3 regions of the Micromonospora sp. LOL_023 genome follow, and region 3 is predicted to be linked to each of the others. Evidence: riboswitches for the same ligand, from Rfam matches in the RefSeq annotation. Region 3 holds a riboswitch; each other region holds the start of a gene.

Region 1 (4,254 bases), on a different contig from region 3:
TACCAGGGTCAGCGGGGTCCAACGCCGAGCCGATCCTGGCAGCAGTGGCACACCTGGCCTACCGGATAGCAGTGGCGAAAGGCGCCCTCCCAGGCCGGGGGGGGACATGGGAGGGCGCCTTTCCGGTGGCCGGTGCCGCCGCGCGACGGGGGGATCTAGCGGCGTGCGCCGGGCCATGGGGAGAAGTGACGTCTAGCCGGGCCTGCCGTAGCTGTGCACGCCGGAACCGATCTTGCGCATCGCGATCGGCTCACCGGTCTGCGACGCGTGCACGATCCAGCCGTCACCGACGTACATCCCGACGTGGGACAGGCTGTAGTAGAAGATGAGGTCGCCCGGTCGCAGCTCGTCCCGGCTGACGTTGCGGATCAGCTGCCGCTGCTGGGCGGCGTTGTGTGGCAGCGAGACACCGCCCTGGCGCCACGCGGCCGAGGTCAGACCCGAGCAGTCGTAGCCGGTCGGGCCGGCGGAGCCCCAGATGTACGGCTTGCCGATCTGGGCGCAGGCGAAGGTGACCGCCTTGCCGGCGGCACCGCCGGGGTAGGTCGCGGGGCACGGCGCGGGGCGCAGCGAGCCGAGCGTGGTCGTCGCGCCGTATGCCTGCAGCCGCAGGTCCTGGAGCCGGTCGACCTCGGCGTCGATCTCCTTGGCCTTCGCCGCGAGCTGGGTTTCGGTGCTGGTCAGCTCGGTGACCAGCTCGTCCAGCGGCGCCTTCTCTGCGGCGTACTTCTCCTTCAGGTCGACGACGACCTGGACGTCCCTGGACTGCCGGCGGGCGAACTGGTCGAGCAGTTCGAGCTGGTCGGCGAGGTGGGTCGGCTTCCCACTGGTCAGGATCGCGGTCATCATCGACGGGCTGCCGCCCTTGTACGACCGTGCGGCGAATTCGCTGACCCGCTCCATGGCCAGGTCGATCTGGATCTGCAGCGGCTGGATCTTCTTTTGCAGGGCCGCCGCCTGGCTCTTCTTGGTGGCGAGATCCTGCCGTACGGCGTTGTGCCGCTCGATGGTCGGCTCGAGCTCGGACCAGGCGTCGTCGATCTGCGCTTCGATCTGCGCGACAGTCGGTTGCGCCTGCGCTGGCGCTCCGACCAGCAGAAGTCCGATGCCGGTGGTGGCGGCGACAGCCGCGGTGAGGATTCGTCGACGTACGGGCGGCGCTGTTCGTCCGTGGTCCTGGCTGGACCATCCGGAGTGCCGCCGAGGGGCTCTCGTAGCCACCGGACTCCTTGTCCGCAGACCGCCTACCGGGTCAGCTGACGGGTTCGGGCGGAAAGGAGACGCCCTACCGCAGTTGATCCTGCGGATGCACCCCAGGTGCTGTGGTCCCCGGCTCGTCGTTCGCGACGATTCGGCAGTGTCAGGTCGAGGTCAACCGGGTTGGTTGACGTCCTCCCGACTCGACGATCCCCAAGGGTAGAGAGACCGCTTCTCCGTACGCAAGCGAGACAGCTACTCATATCTTTGCGTATTCGAGTGGTTGCCATTAGTGTATCGGCGCTTGTCGCTCAGGCGTTCGAATCCCGCCGGCTGGACCGGCACTTTCGCACCGGCCCAGCCCACTTTCCACCGGCGGTCAACTAACCGGCTTGACCTGGTCAGACCCGTTTTGACCTGCCATCTCAGCCCACTCGGCGGAATCCGACCAGCGGCATGTGGTCGATATTCTCGATTTGCACTGGTTGTCCGGCGCGGGGCGCGTGGACCATCAGGCCATTGCCGATGTACATGCCCACGTGATGTAGGTCACTGAAGAAGAAGACCAGGTCGCCGGGGAGCGCCTCGGCCCGACCGACCGGAACCGCCTGGTTCCACTGGGATCCGGTGAAGTGGGTGAGCTGGACGCCGGCACTCGCCCACGCGTACTGGGTCAGGCCCGAACAGTCGAACGAGTTCGGACCGGTGGCACCCCAGACGTACGGCTTGCCGATCTGGGCGCAGGCGGTACGCAGGGCGGTGCCGGCGGCGCCCCCGACCGAGACCGCCGGGCAGGGGCCGGAGACTCCGGAGCTTCCGGTGTAGCCAGCGGTCTGGTACGCGGCGGCCCGCGCCTGCTCCAGCCGCTCGATGTCGGCGTCGATCGTCTTACGCCTGGCGGCGAGTTCCTCGTCCTGCGCCTGCTGCCTGGCGATCAGCGCGTCGAGCGCCTGCTTCTCACTCAGATAGCGGTCCCGGGCGTCCAGGACGGCCGCGATCTGCTGCTGCCGTTGACTGGAAATCCGGTCCAGCACCATGAGCTGGTCAGCGAGACTGGTCGGCGAGCCCGATTTCAGCAGCGCGTTGAATTCGCTGGACGGGCCGGTGCGGTAATAGCGGTTGGCGACCTCACCGATCTCGGTCGCGGCCAGGTCCGCCTGCAACGCCAGCGGCCGGATCCGCTCGTCGAGCTCGGCGGACTTCTTCCGGTTGGCCTTCAGCTCGCTGTGCACCTTGTTGTACTGCTCGATCACCGGCTCCAGCTTGCGCCACTGGGCATCCAGCTCGTCCTCGATCTGGGCCAGCGTCGGCTGGGCGTGCCCTGGAACCGCCGATGACAGCACCCCGGCGGCCACGATCGTCAGGGTCAGTACGAATCGGGCGACCCTGACGATTGACTGCTTCCCGTACCCAGAATGCAACTTGGTGTGATTGCGAGTGCGCAAACGGGTGAGCACACGTGCCATTGGCAGCGACTCCTTCATTGACGATCGCTGGGCCTCGCACACGGGGAATCGGAGGCCGACGTACACAGCGGTCGGTGATTCACCTTATTGGAACGGCACGCATTGGATCAAGGCCGACGCCCCGGTCCACGCACACACCCGGCGGCACCGGACGATGCGGGGGCGGTTGACTGCGGGGCAGTTTGACCGCGGCCACCTCACGCCGTTGGTGGGGCACCCTGGTCCACGTGGGGTGTTCCGCCGCGTACCGGCCAGAGCCACCGGGACAACAGGCGGACCGCGCCGGCCGCGACCGCCCCGACCAGGACGCCGGTCGCGTTGTTGACCCAGTCGTAACCGACGCACTCGCGGCCCATCCCCAACACGGCCTGGCCGAGCTCCACGGCCGCCGGGGCCAGCAGCAGTACCCCGACGGCGATCAGCGGCCGGCGCACCGCCAGCACGGTGCAGAACGCCAGCGGCACGAACATCGCGATGTTGCCGACCCGTTCCCCCAACGAGCCCACCGTCACCAACCCGGACCAGAGCACCGACGGGTCGGTCAGGGACCGGACGCAGGCCGCGATCACCTGGCCGTCCGGCCCGTCGACCGACACCCCGGGAGCGAGCGGTACGCCGACGCCGGTCGGTGCCGGTGGCAGGGTCAGGGCGGCGATCGCGGCGGCCCCGACGAACATGCCGAGCGTCGGCCAGCGGGCCCAGCCGAGCCGCCGCGCCAGTGGCCGGTGCGTCACCAGGCCGACCGCCGTCACCAGCGCGAGCAGGACGAACGGCCAGGGTTGGGACAGGAACTCACGGGCCCAACCAAGCACCCGCTTCTCCCTACTCTTCGGCGACCGCCGACGATGCTACCGCTGGCCGCACCGACCTGAGCAGCACGGTCGCGACGTCGACGACCTCGACGTTCTCGGCCGCCTCGCCGGTGGACTGTTTGCCGGTGACCCCGTCGCCGAGCATGGTGAAGCAGAACGGGCAGCCGACGGCGATCGTCTCCGCCCCGGTGGACAGCGCCTCCTCGACGCGGTCGACGTTCACCCGCTTGCCGATCCGTTCCTCCATCCACATCCGGGCGCCGCCGGCACCGCAGCAGAACGAACGCTCGGAGTTTCGGGGCATCTCGCGCAGTTGTGCGCCGGCTGGTGCCGCGCCGGACCCGCCTGTGGCCGCGCCACCGCTGTCGGAGCCACCGGTCAGCGCGGCGGCGAGCACCTCGCGGGGTGGGCTGAACACCCGGTTGTGCCGACCCAGGTAGCACGGGTCGTGGTAGGTCAGGCCGCCGTCGAGCGGGGTGACCGGGGTCAACTTGCCGGTCGCGACCAGGTGGGCCAGCAACTGCGTGTGGTGTACGACCTCGAAATGCCCACCGAGCTGCCCGTACTCGTTGCCCAGGGTGTTGAAGCAGTGCGGGCAGGTCGCGACGATCTTACGGCGGGTCGGCTCGCGGTCGCCGAAGGCTTCGTTGAGGGTCTCGACGTTCTGCTGGGCGAGCATCTGAAAGACGAACTCGTTGCCGATGCGCCGGGCCGGGTCACCGGAGCAGGTCTCGCCCTCGCCGAGGATGGCGAAATCGACACCGGCGGAGTGCAGCAGG
Region 2 (4,254 bases), on a different contig from region 3:
TGGCCGCCTGGGTGGTGTACGAGACCCCGAGTCCGCCGGAGGTCGGTTGGAAGGACATCGGGTGGGCGTGCAGCGGGTCGGAGTACGCGCAGTTGTAGCGCTTGAACAGCAGCGACGACCACCAGTCGTTGGTCGGCACCGCGCCGGTCGGGGCGTTGCCGGTGACGTACTGCCGCGGGTTGGCGGAGATGTTGCCGCAGGCGGTGGGGGCGGCGGCACCAGCCGGTCGGCTGGTGGTGTAGCTGCCGGCGCCGACGGTGGCGGCGTCGGCCGTACGCAGCATGCCGAAGATCAGTCCGCTGGCGAGGAGCGCCGTCGCGGTGGTGGCTGCCACGATCCGGCGCGGCGTCCGGCCTGGACGCCCGCCACGGATCGACAGGTTCATGGTGCCTCCGGTTCGGTCGGGCGTGCTACATGGTCGCGAAAGGTTTCACGTCCATTAATGAGCTATTGCCAGGACGTCACCAGAGATGCAGGCGTCTGTCAATATCCTGACCCGAACTTCCGTGGATTCGGAAGGTGTTGGTGGTCTTCGGTTGACAGCTGCGTTGAGCTTGCTATATATCTCTGTGAGAGCGCTCTCCTGAGCCTTGGGGCGACCACCACCCGTGGTAAGGCGGGTATCACCGACAGTCAAAAGAGCGCTTTCAGTCATCCCGTCGCGCCCTGTCATTGAGTGGCATCTGTCGGTCGCCGGTCAATCGGCGACCAGTGAAACCGTCATGTCCAAATGAGCCAGCCGAATACTTCGCCGGCTATTCGCCGGGCGGACGGTTCGACGATGGAACGAGTCGGCCCGTCTCCCGGACCCGGATGTGCGACGGCGGCGGCCACCAGAGGTGGCCGCCGCCGTCACCGGGGAGGGATCGGTTGGTCGGGTGGATCAGTAGACCGACAGGTGCACGTGGTTGGTGTGGTCGCTGGACGGGTCGCCACCGGCCCCGCTGTACGACTTCCAGCCACTGCTCGGCAACCAGATCCGCTTGTACCAGATCACGTAGAGCACGCCGAGCCGGTCGGCGTTGTTGATGTAGTAGTTCGCCAGGTTGTCGCCGTAGGTCTTGTCCCCGCCGGTGGCAACTCCGCCGAAGGTGTTGGGCTGAGCGGCGAAGTCGCAGGCCCGGCCCTTGGGATGCTCCCCGGAGCCGCCGTTGCGGAAGCAGGACACGTACCGGGTGAAACCGGCCGCCTTGGCCTGGTTGAGTGCGTGCAGCGTGCGTGGCGTGATGCAGCCCGACGTGGTCGGGTCACTGATGCTGCAGGACTCTGCCGGCCAGGAACCGTTCGCGTTGCGCGGTGCCGGGGTCGCCGACGCGCTGCCGGACCCGGATGACCCGGATGAGCCGGATGAGCCGGATGAGCCGGATGAGCCGGATGAGCCGGACGAGCCGGACGACGATCCGCTGGAGCTGGCCGCGGCTGCCCGTTCGGCCTCCTCGCGTTCCTGCTCCTCCGCGGCGACCGCCACGGCGAGCGCCCGTTCCGCCTGCTTCTTGCGCTGGTCCATGATGGTGACCTGTTTGCTCTGCTCGCGGATCTCATGCTCGATCGCGGCTTTCGACCGGGTCACCTGGTCGCGGGTCTCGTACAGCCCGCGGAGCTGCTTGTCCTCGTTGGCGGTCACCGCGCTCAGCGCCGCCGCCCGGTCCACGAAGCCCTCCGAGGTGCTGTTCAGCAGCGCGGAGACCGGACCGAGCCGGCCGTTGCGGTACGCGCGGTCGATGATGTGGCCGACGTTGCTGTTGCGGACCTCCAGCTCGGCCTCCACCTCGGTGAGCTGGTCGGTGAGCTGCCTTTGGCGCTTGCCGGAGTGCTGGAGCGCGGCCTTGGCATCGATCCAGCCCTTGGAGGCCGCGTCGAGCTCCTTGCGCAGACTGGGGGTGCCACCCTCGTCGTCGGCGCTGCCGGGTGCGCGGGCCGGTACGGCGCTGGCGGGTGCCGCGGAGCCGATCGGGGCGCCGGTGACGGCGATCAAGATTGCGGCTAATGGTGCTAACAGAGCGAATCGGGTTTTTCGCGCCGACCGAGGTCGGGCGTTCTTGTGGAGCGTCAACTTCACGGTGCAGGTTCCTTCCGTCAGCCGCCGACCGGGTTAGCTGACGGGTTCGGGACGGAAGATCCCTACCGCTGACGCGGATGCACCCCAGGTACGTGGTTCCCCGGCTCGCCGTACGGGCGATTAGGCGACGGTCCCCGCAGGCGCCGGAGGGGCGCCGCCCGAACGGAGACCGGGGCCGAGACTACCGGCTGTAGGGACTTCCGGCGCGGGATCGAGCGCTATCTTCTGTCAATAAAAATCGGAAATATGGCTACATGTTTGCTGTTTGTATCGCGGGAAGGTCACGAAACTTAAGCATCTGCTAATCACCAGTCCGCTGGTCCACAGGGGTCGGCTGGCGACAGTGGCTCGACTTGTAGCGTGGCGTGTTCTATCCCAAACTCTCCGTGCAGGAGCTGGCGGGCGTCGCGCAACGCGACGCCGACCTCTACCGACGGGTCGACGGTGAGGTGCGCCGACGCGACCTCCATGCCGGGCGTCAGTGTCCACACATGCAGATCGTGCACGTCGCAGACCCCCGCAACGGTCGCCAGCCGGCTCCTGACCCGAGGCACGTCCACGTGCTCTGGCGCCACCTGAATCAGAATCCGCAGTGCCGTGCGGGCGAGTCGCCAGGTGCGCGGCAGGATGAACACGCCGACGCCGACGGCGACCAGCGGGTCGGCGTACCACCACCCGGTCGTGGCGATGACGACGCCAGCCACGATCACGCCGACCGACCCCAGCAGGTCGGCGAGCACCTCCAGGTAGGCGCCACGGACATTGATGCTTTCCCGGGCGCCGGCACGTAGCAGCCCGAAGGCCACGATGTTGGCGACCAGTCCGGCCGCCGCCACCACCAACATCGGTTCGGCCGCTACCGGCTGCGGCGCGCCGACCCGGCGTACCGCCTCGATCAGTACGTAGAGCGCGACGCCGGCGAGCAGGACCGCGTTCGCCAGCGCGGCGAGCACCTCCAGCCGGTAGAGACCGAAGGTGCGCTGAGGATCGCCGCTACGCCGTCGGGTCGCGGCGATCGCGGCGAGAGCCATCCCGATCCCGAGTACGTCGGTGAACATGTGTCCGGCATCGGAGAGCAACGCCAGCGATCCGGTGAGCAGGGCGGCCACCGCTTCGACGACCATGAACGTCGCCAGCAGGACGAACGCGGCCCACAACCGTCCGTAGTGTCGCTGCCCGGCGGCGCTCGCGCCGTGATCATGTCCCGCACCCACACCGTCACCATCCGTCGCCTGGCATCGCCAGACCAGACTAATGCTCACATGGCAATATGTGCAATCGACTGGCGATGCGCGACCGGCCGGCGGCGCGTGATGAATCGGCGGTGCGATCAGTCGGTCACGTCGATCGTCACCAGCCGCTGGGTCGCCCGGGACAGCGCGACGTAGAGCGTCCGGACACCGGCTTCGGACTCGGTGCGGATCTCGTCCCCGGCCACAAGCACCACCCCGTCGTACTCCATGCCCTTGGCCTGCAGGCTCGACACCACCTGTAGCCGAGGATCCGCCAGGTCGGTGAGCCAGCCGGCGACATCGCCGCGACGGGCCACCGCCGCGATCACCCCGACGGTCCCCTCCACCTCGGCGAGGAGCCCGCCGACCGCGTCCCGGACCGCCACCGGCAGCGCCGAGGCGGCTACCCGTTCCCGTCGCGGCGCCACGCCGGTGGAGCGCACTGCGGTGGGCAGCAGGGCGTCCGGGGCGATCTCCCGGATCACCCCGGCCGCCAACTCGAAGATCTCGGCCGGATTGCGGTAGTTCGTGGTGAGCTGGAACTCCCGCCGGGGTCGCCGTCCCAACGCCCGGTCCCGGGCCTGGGCGAGCTCGGCCGGATCGCCTGTCCACGCGGTCTGCGCGGGGTCGCCGACCACCGTCCACGAGGCGAGCCGACCGCGTCGGCCGATCATCCGCCACTGCATCGGCGACACGTCCTGCGCCTCGTCGACCACCACGTGGGCGTACTCGCGGTAGTCGGCGGGCCGATCCCGGGCCGCCGCCCGGGCGGCACGCTCGCGGTCGGCGAACGTCGTCACCTCGCGTACCCCACCGGCGAGCTGGTACGGGTCGCTCGGGCGCCGCCGCGGCTGCGGCGGCCGGCCGAGCAGTTCGTCCAACTCGTCCAGCAGCGCCACGTCGGCGATCGTCGGCCCCTGCTCGGCCAGGTCATGGAAGGACTCGACCAACGTGGCGACCTCC
Region 3 (4,254 bases):
ACGATGTCAAGGCGCTGCTGGATCTCTACGGGGTACGCGATCAGCAACAGGTCCACGAGTTGGTGGAGTTGGCCCGCGCCGCCCGACGCCGGGCCTGGTGGAGCAGCTACAAGGACCGGGTGCCGGCCGCCTACGCGGCGTACATCGGGCTGGAGGCGGAGGCGTCGGCACTACAGTACTTCCAGCCGATCAGCTTCCCGGGCCTGCTGCAGACCGAGGAGTACGCCCGGGCGTTGATCCCCGCCGACGGGCCGCATCACGTGCCGGCCGAGGAGATCGAAGGTCGGGTACAGATCCGGCTGGCCCGCCAACACGAGGTGCTCTACGGCGCGGATCCACCACAGATCGAGGTGATCCTCGACGAGGCGGCCCTGCGCCGGGTGACCGGCGGGCAACGCATCCTGCGGGAGCAACTGCGGCACGTGGCCCAGATGTGCGCCGCGCCGCACATCACTGTCCGGGTGCTGCCCTTCGCCGCCGGCAGCAACACGGTGCTCGGCCCGTTCGTCATCCTGCACTTCGCGGATCAGGCCGACGCCGACGTCGTGTACGTGGAGAGCGCCCTGGTCCAGGAGGTGATCGACCGGGGCGGTGAGGTGCGGTCCTATCAGCACGTCTTCGACCGGCTGCGGGCGGAGTCGCTGTCCCAGGCGGATTCGGTCGCGATGCTGCGACACCTGGCCGAGAGTCTCGACGACCACGACGCGGGCTGATCGGCGTCGACCAGCCCGCGGTCCCGGTCACGGGCCGCCGACGGCTCCACGCTGATCGGGCACCCAGGGCTCGATGGTCACCGGGTCGGACAACCCCGCCAGCCGGCACATCTCCCGAGCGCGCATCACCGCCCGGCTCACCTGCCCGTACTGGCGTTCCTCATCGGTGCTGAACAAGATGACCATCAGGCCCTCGTGACGACCCCAGAGTTCGAAGGGCCGCGGTCGCAGCCGGTCGCCGATCCAGGCGCAGCAGACTGGGATGAAGGCCGCCACCAGCAGGGCCAGATAGCCACCGGCGCTGACCTCGTGCAGGCTCTTGGTGAAGCCGATGGTCATCGCGATCCCGGCGAGCACCACGGCGGTCACGGCGACGGCACGACCGGTGAGCCGGTCGCGAGGACCACGTGCGGTCCGCAACTCGGTGAGGCTGCGGATGGCGAATCGGCGGCCGGCGACGATGAACCACTCGGGCGTTACACAGATGCCGGGCTGCCGGTAGAAGGCGGGCCCCGGGTAGCGGCCGCCCCGACCGCGCGGATCGACCTCGACACCGTCGGTAGGCGGGGACTGCCTCAGGAAGCGGCTGTTGCGGGCCCTGGGGATCAAGGGCTGGTCGGCGCTGCGCGCGCCGCGATGCTGGTCCGGACGGGTGGTCGGGGATCCGCGTAGGGGTGGGGTCTGGCGAGTTGCACGCATGGCTGCCTCCGAAGGGCTCGCGCGGCGCTGACCTTGCGCGTCCATTGTGCAAACAGCGAGCTACTCGATGGAAGGTGCGCAATCTGCCACCTAGCAGATCGACGTACGGCAGGGAGCATCCTGGATGGCAATAAGCGGCATATGTTCTTATTTATCCCAGTGGATGCCCGCCGACAACTGCGCATTGCGACTAAAGCCGCGCATCACCCAGGACACCCCGGACCCAACCCTGCCGCCACCGGGCGACCAGCCGGCCGACCGAATCGCCCCGTCCCAATCACCATAGAGCCACAATCACCTACCCTCAGTAACTATTGATAAATATCACCTTGGGCAATGCCAGAATCACGATCACACCACTTTCCGGAGATAACCGCGACAGCTAAGTTAGACCTACTGGTCCGGTCGCCAGTCACCGACCGTGGTGACGCTGGTCCAGCGCCGCCGAATCACCACCCGGAGATCACGCCGAGTAACCTTTCGGTAATCGACAGTTGGTGACCCGGGGACCCACCGAACAGCGTTCCGGGGTGAATCCGCGCTCAGCGCGGTAGGGCGACTCCTTCCCGCCCGAATCCGTCAGCTAACCCGGTAGGCGGCGATGGAAGAAGGGTCCTGTTTTCTTGTCATCAGCGCGGATTCTGCTGCGCACCCTCGTGCTGGCCGGCGTAGCCGTCGGCTTGGCGGTACCGGCGAGCGCCGTCTCGGCCCAGCCCTCGGTCAGCGAACTGACGCAGCAGATCAACAAGGAATCCGAAGAGTTGGCGAAAGTCGTCGAGTCGTACAACCGACTCAACGAGGAAGCCAAGGCGACCCGCGCCGCGGCCGAGGAGATCGACACCAAGCTCGGTCCGCTCCAGAAGGAACTCGCCCAGGCGGAGATCGAGGTCGGGCAGATCGCGATCACCGCGTACAAGACCGGTGGGTTGAGCACCGCCAGCGCACTGCTCGACGGCACCTCCGACACCTTCGTCCACCGCCTCGGCACCCTGGACCATCTGGCGAGGGATCGTCAGCAGCGGCTCAGCAGCTTTACCGACACCCAGGTGACCTACCTGGCTGAGCAGGAGAAGCTGCAGGCCGCGCTGGCCAAGCAGGATGCCCAGGTCAAGGAGCTCGCCGACCGCAAGAAGAAGATCGAAGCGGAAATCGACGAGCTGATGGAGAAGCGGGAGGAGGCGTACGGGGCGGCCAGCCAGGCCGGTTCGTCCTACTCCGGGCCGATCCCATCGGTCGCCGGCGCCGCCGGCACCGCCGTCGAGTTCGCCTACGGTGCGATCGGCAAACCGTACGTGTGGGGTTCCAGCGGACCGAACGGCTACGACTGCTCGGGCCTGACGCTCGCCGCCTGGCGGGCCGCCGGCAAGAGCCTGCCGCACAACGCCGCAATGCAGTGGGACCGGGTGGCGAAGATCAACCGGGGCGCTCTGCAGCCAGGTGACCTGGTGTTCTACAACGGCCTTGCCCACATCGCGCTCTACGTCGGCAACGGCCAGGTGATCCACGCTCCGACCTTCGGCCGTCCTGTCGAGCTGGCCAGCGTGGACATGATGGCACCGTACGGCTTCGGCCGGGTGACCTGATCTCCCGGAGCACCGACGCCGACGAAGTGGCCCGGCATCCGTTACGGATGCCGGGCCACTTCGTGATCAGAGACGTCGCGGGGTGGGAGAGGGTCAGGCCGCCTGCAGACCCTCTGCGCGGGCCAGTTCCCGGAGCCGACCCAGTGCCTGGATCTCCAGTTGCCGAATCCGCTCGCGGGACAGCGAGAACCGAGAGGCGACCTCGGTCAACGAGTGCTCCCGGCCATCCTCCAGACCGTAGCGGGCCCGCATGATGCCGGCCGACCGGTCGTCGAGGTGGTTCAGCAGACCCTCGATCCGCTGGCGCTCGAGCCCGGTGAGCACGATGTCCTCCGGCGACGGCGCGTCGCTGTCGGCCACCAGGTCACCGAGCTTGGTGTCACCGTCGTCGCCGACCGGGGTGTCGAGCGACACCGTGTCCTGCGACCAGCGCACCAGCTCGTGGACCCGTTCCACCGGCACTCCGAGGGACGCGGCGATCTGCTCCGGCTCAGGATCCGAGCCGAGCTCACGGGTCAACTGCCGGGCGGTGTTCCGCATCCGGTTGACGTCCTCGACGAGGTGCACCGGCAGCCGGACGGTCCGCTCCTGCTGAGCGATGGCCCGGCTGATTGCCTGACGGATCCACCAGGTCGCATAGGTGGAGAACTTGAAGCCGCGCTCGTAGTCGAACTTCTCCACCGCTCGCACCAGGCCGGTGTTGCCCTCCTGGATCAGATCCAGCATCGGCATGCCGGAGCGGACGTAACGGCGCGCGATCGACACCACCAGCCGCAGGTTGGCCCGGATGAACAGGTCCTTGGCCCGCTCGCCCTCGGCGACCAGCCGCTCCAACTCCTCACGGCTGACACCGGCGCGCGGCACCCCCTGCTCCAGCAGGTGCTCCGCGTAGAGGCCGGCCTCGATCGCCTTGGAGAGGTCGACTTCCCGGGCCGCGTCGAGCAGCGGCGTGCGAGAGATTTCATGCAGGTAGACGCCGACCAGGTCCCGCTCCTCGGCAACCTCGTCGGTCCGCAAAGCCATCGGCTTCTCCACGTTGCTCACGGTCCCCTCGTTGACCCCACTTGCCCTGTTACCTACGACCCGCATCTTCATCAGCCTCTCCCCCCGTCTCGTCTGCCTCCTGCCGACGGGCCCGTTGCGCCGGGCTTCGCCGATCGGCGCCGACACCTACACAACAGATGAGACGCGCCAGGGATTCCGTCTCGTGAGTCGAAGCTGACACGATTGCCTGAGTAATCGCTGTGAACAGGATTGGC

What was found. A riboswitch is a leader RNA that binds a small molecule or an ion and turns the genes downstream of it on or off. The one in region 3 is predicted to bind cyclic di-AMP.
Region 1: another riboswitch for cyclic di-AMP. It lies ahead of ACFHVL_RS05385 (NlpC/P60 family protein); the one in region 3 lies ahead of ACFHVL_RS17315 (NlpC/P60 family protein).
Region 2: another riboswitch for cyclic di-AMP. It lies ahead of ACFHVL_RS24345 (coiled-coil domain-containing protein); the one in region 3 lies ahead of ACFHVL_RS17315 (NlpC/P60 family protein).

Annotation. Positions count from the first base shown of each region.
Region 1 covers NZ_JBHMIM010000006.1:122,787-127,040, forward strand. Annotated here, with positions in the region: gene dcd (dCTP deaminase) at 1-69, shown strand, start outside; gene ACFHVL_RS05385 (NlpC/P60 family protein) at 193-1,221, opposite strand; cyclic di-AMP (ydaO/yuaA leader) riboswitch at 1,227-1,367, opposite strand; gene ACFHVL_RS05390 (NlpC/P60 family protein) at 1,623-2,552, opposite strand; gene ACFHVL_RS05395 (VanZ family protein) at 2,861-3,475, opposite strand; partial or broken gene ACFHVL_RS05400 (heterodisulfide reductase-related iron-sulfur binding cluster) at 3,486-3,785, opposite strand; partial or broken gene ACFHVL_RS05405 ((Fe-S)-binding protein) at 3,857-4,254, opposite strand, start outside.
Region 2 covers NZ_JBHMIM010000052.1:41,184-45,437, reverse strand. Annotated here, with positions in the region: gene ACFHVL_RS24350 (hypothetical protein) at 1-385, opposite strand, end outside; gene ACFHVL_RS24345 (coiled-coil domain-containing protein) at 884-1,975, opposite strand; cyclic di-AMP (ydaO/yuaA leader) riboswitch at 2,066-2,196, opposite strand; gene ACFHVL_RS24340 (cation diffusion facilitator family transporter) at 2,365-3,273, opposite strand; gene ACFHVL_RS24335 (HelD family protein) at 3,390-4,254, opposite strand, start outside.
Region 3 covers NZ_JBHMIM010000030.1:17,043-21,296, reverse strand. Annotated here, with positions in the region: gene ACFHVL_RS17325 (helix-turn-helix domain-containing protein) at 1-713, shown strand, start outside; gene ACFHVL_RS17320 (DUF6232 family protein) at 741-1,412, opposite strand; cyclic di-AMP (ydaO/yuaA leader) riboswitch at 1,869-2,025, shown strand; gene ACFHVL_RS17315 (NlpC/P60 family protein) at 2,036-2,995, shown strand; gene ACFHVL_RS17310 (sigma-70 family RNA polymerase sigma factor) at 3,089-4,018, opposite strand.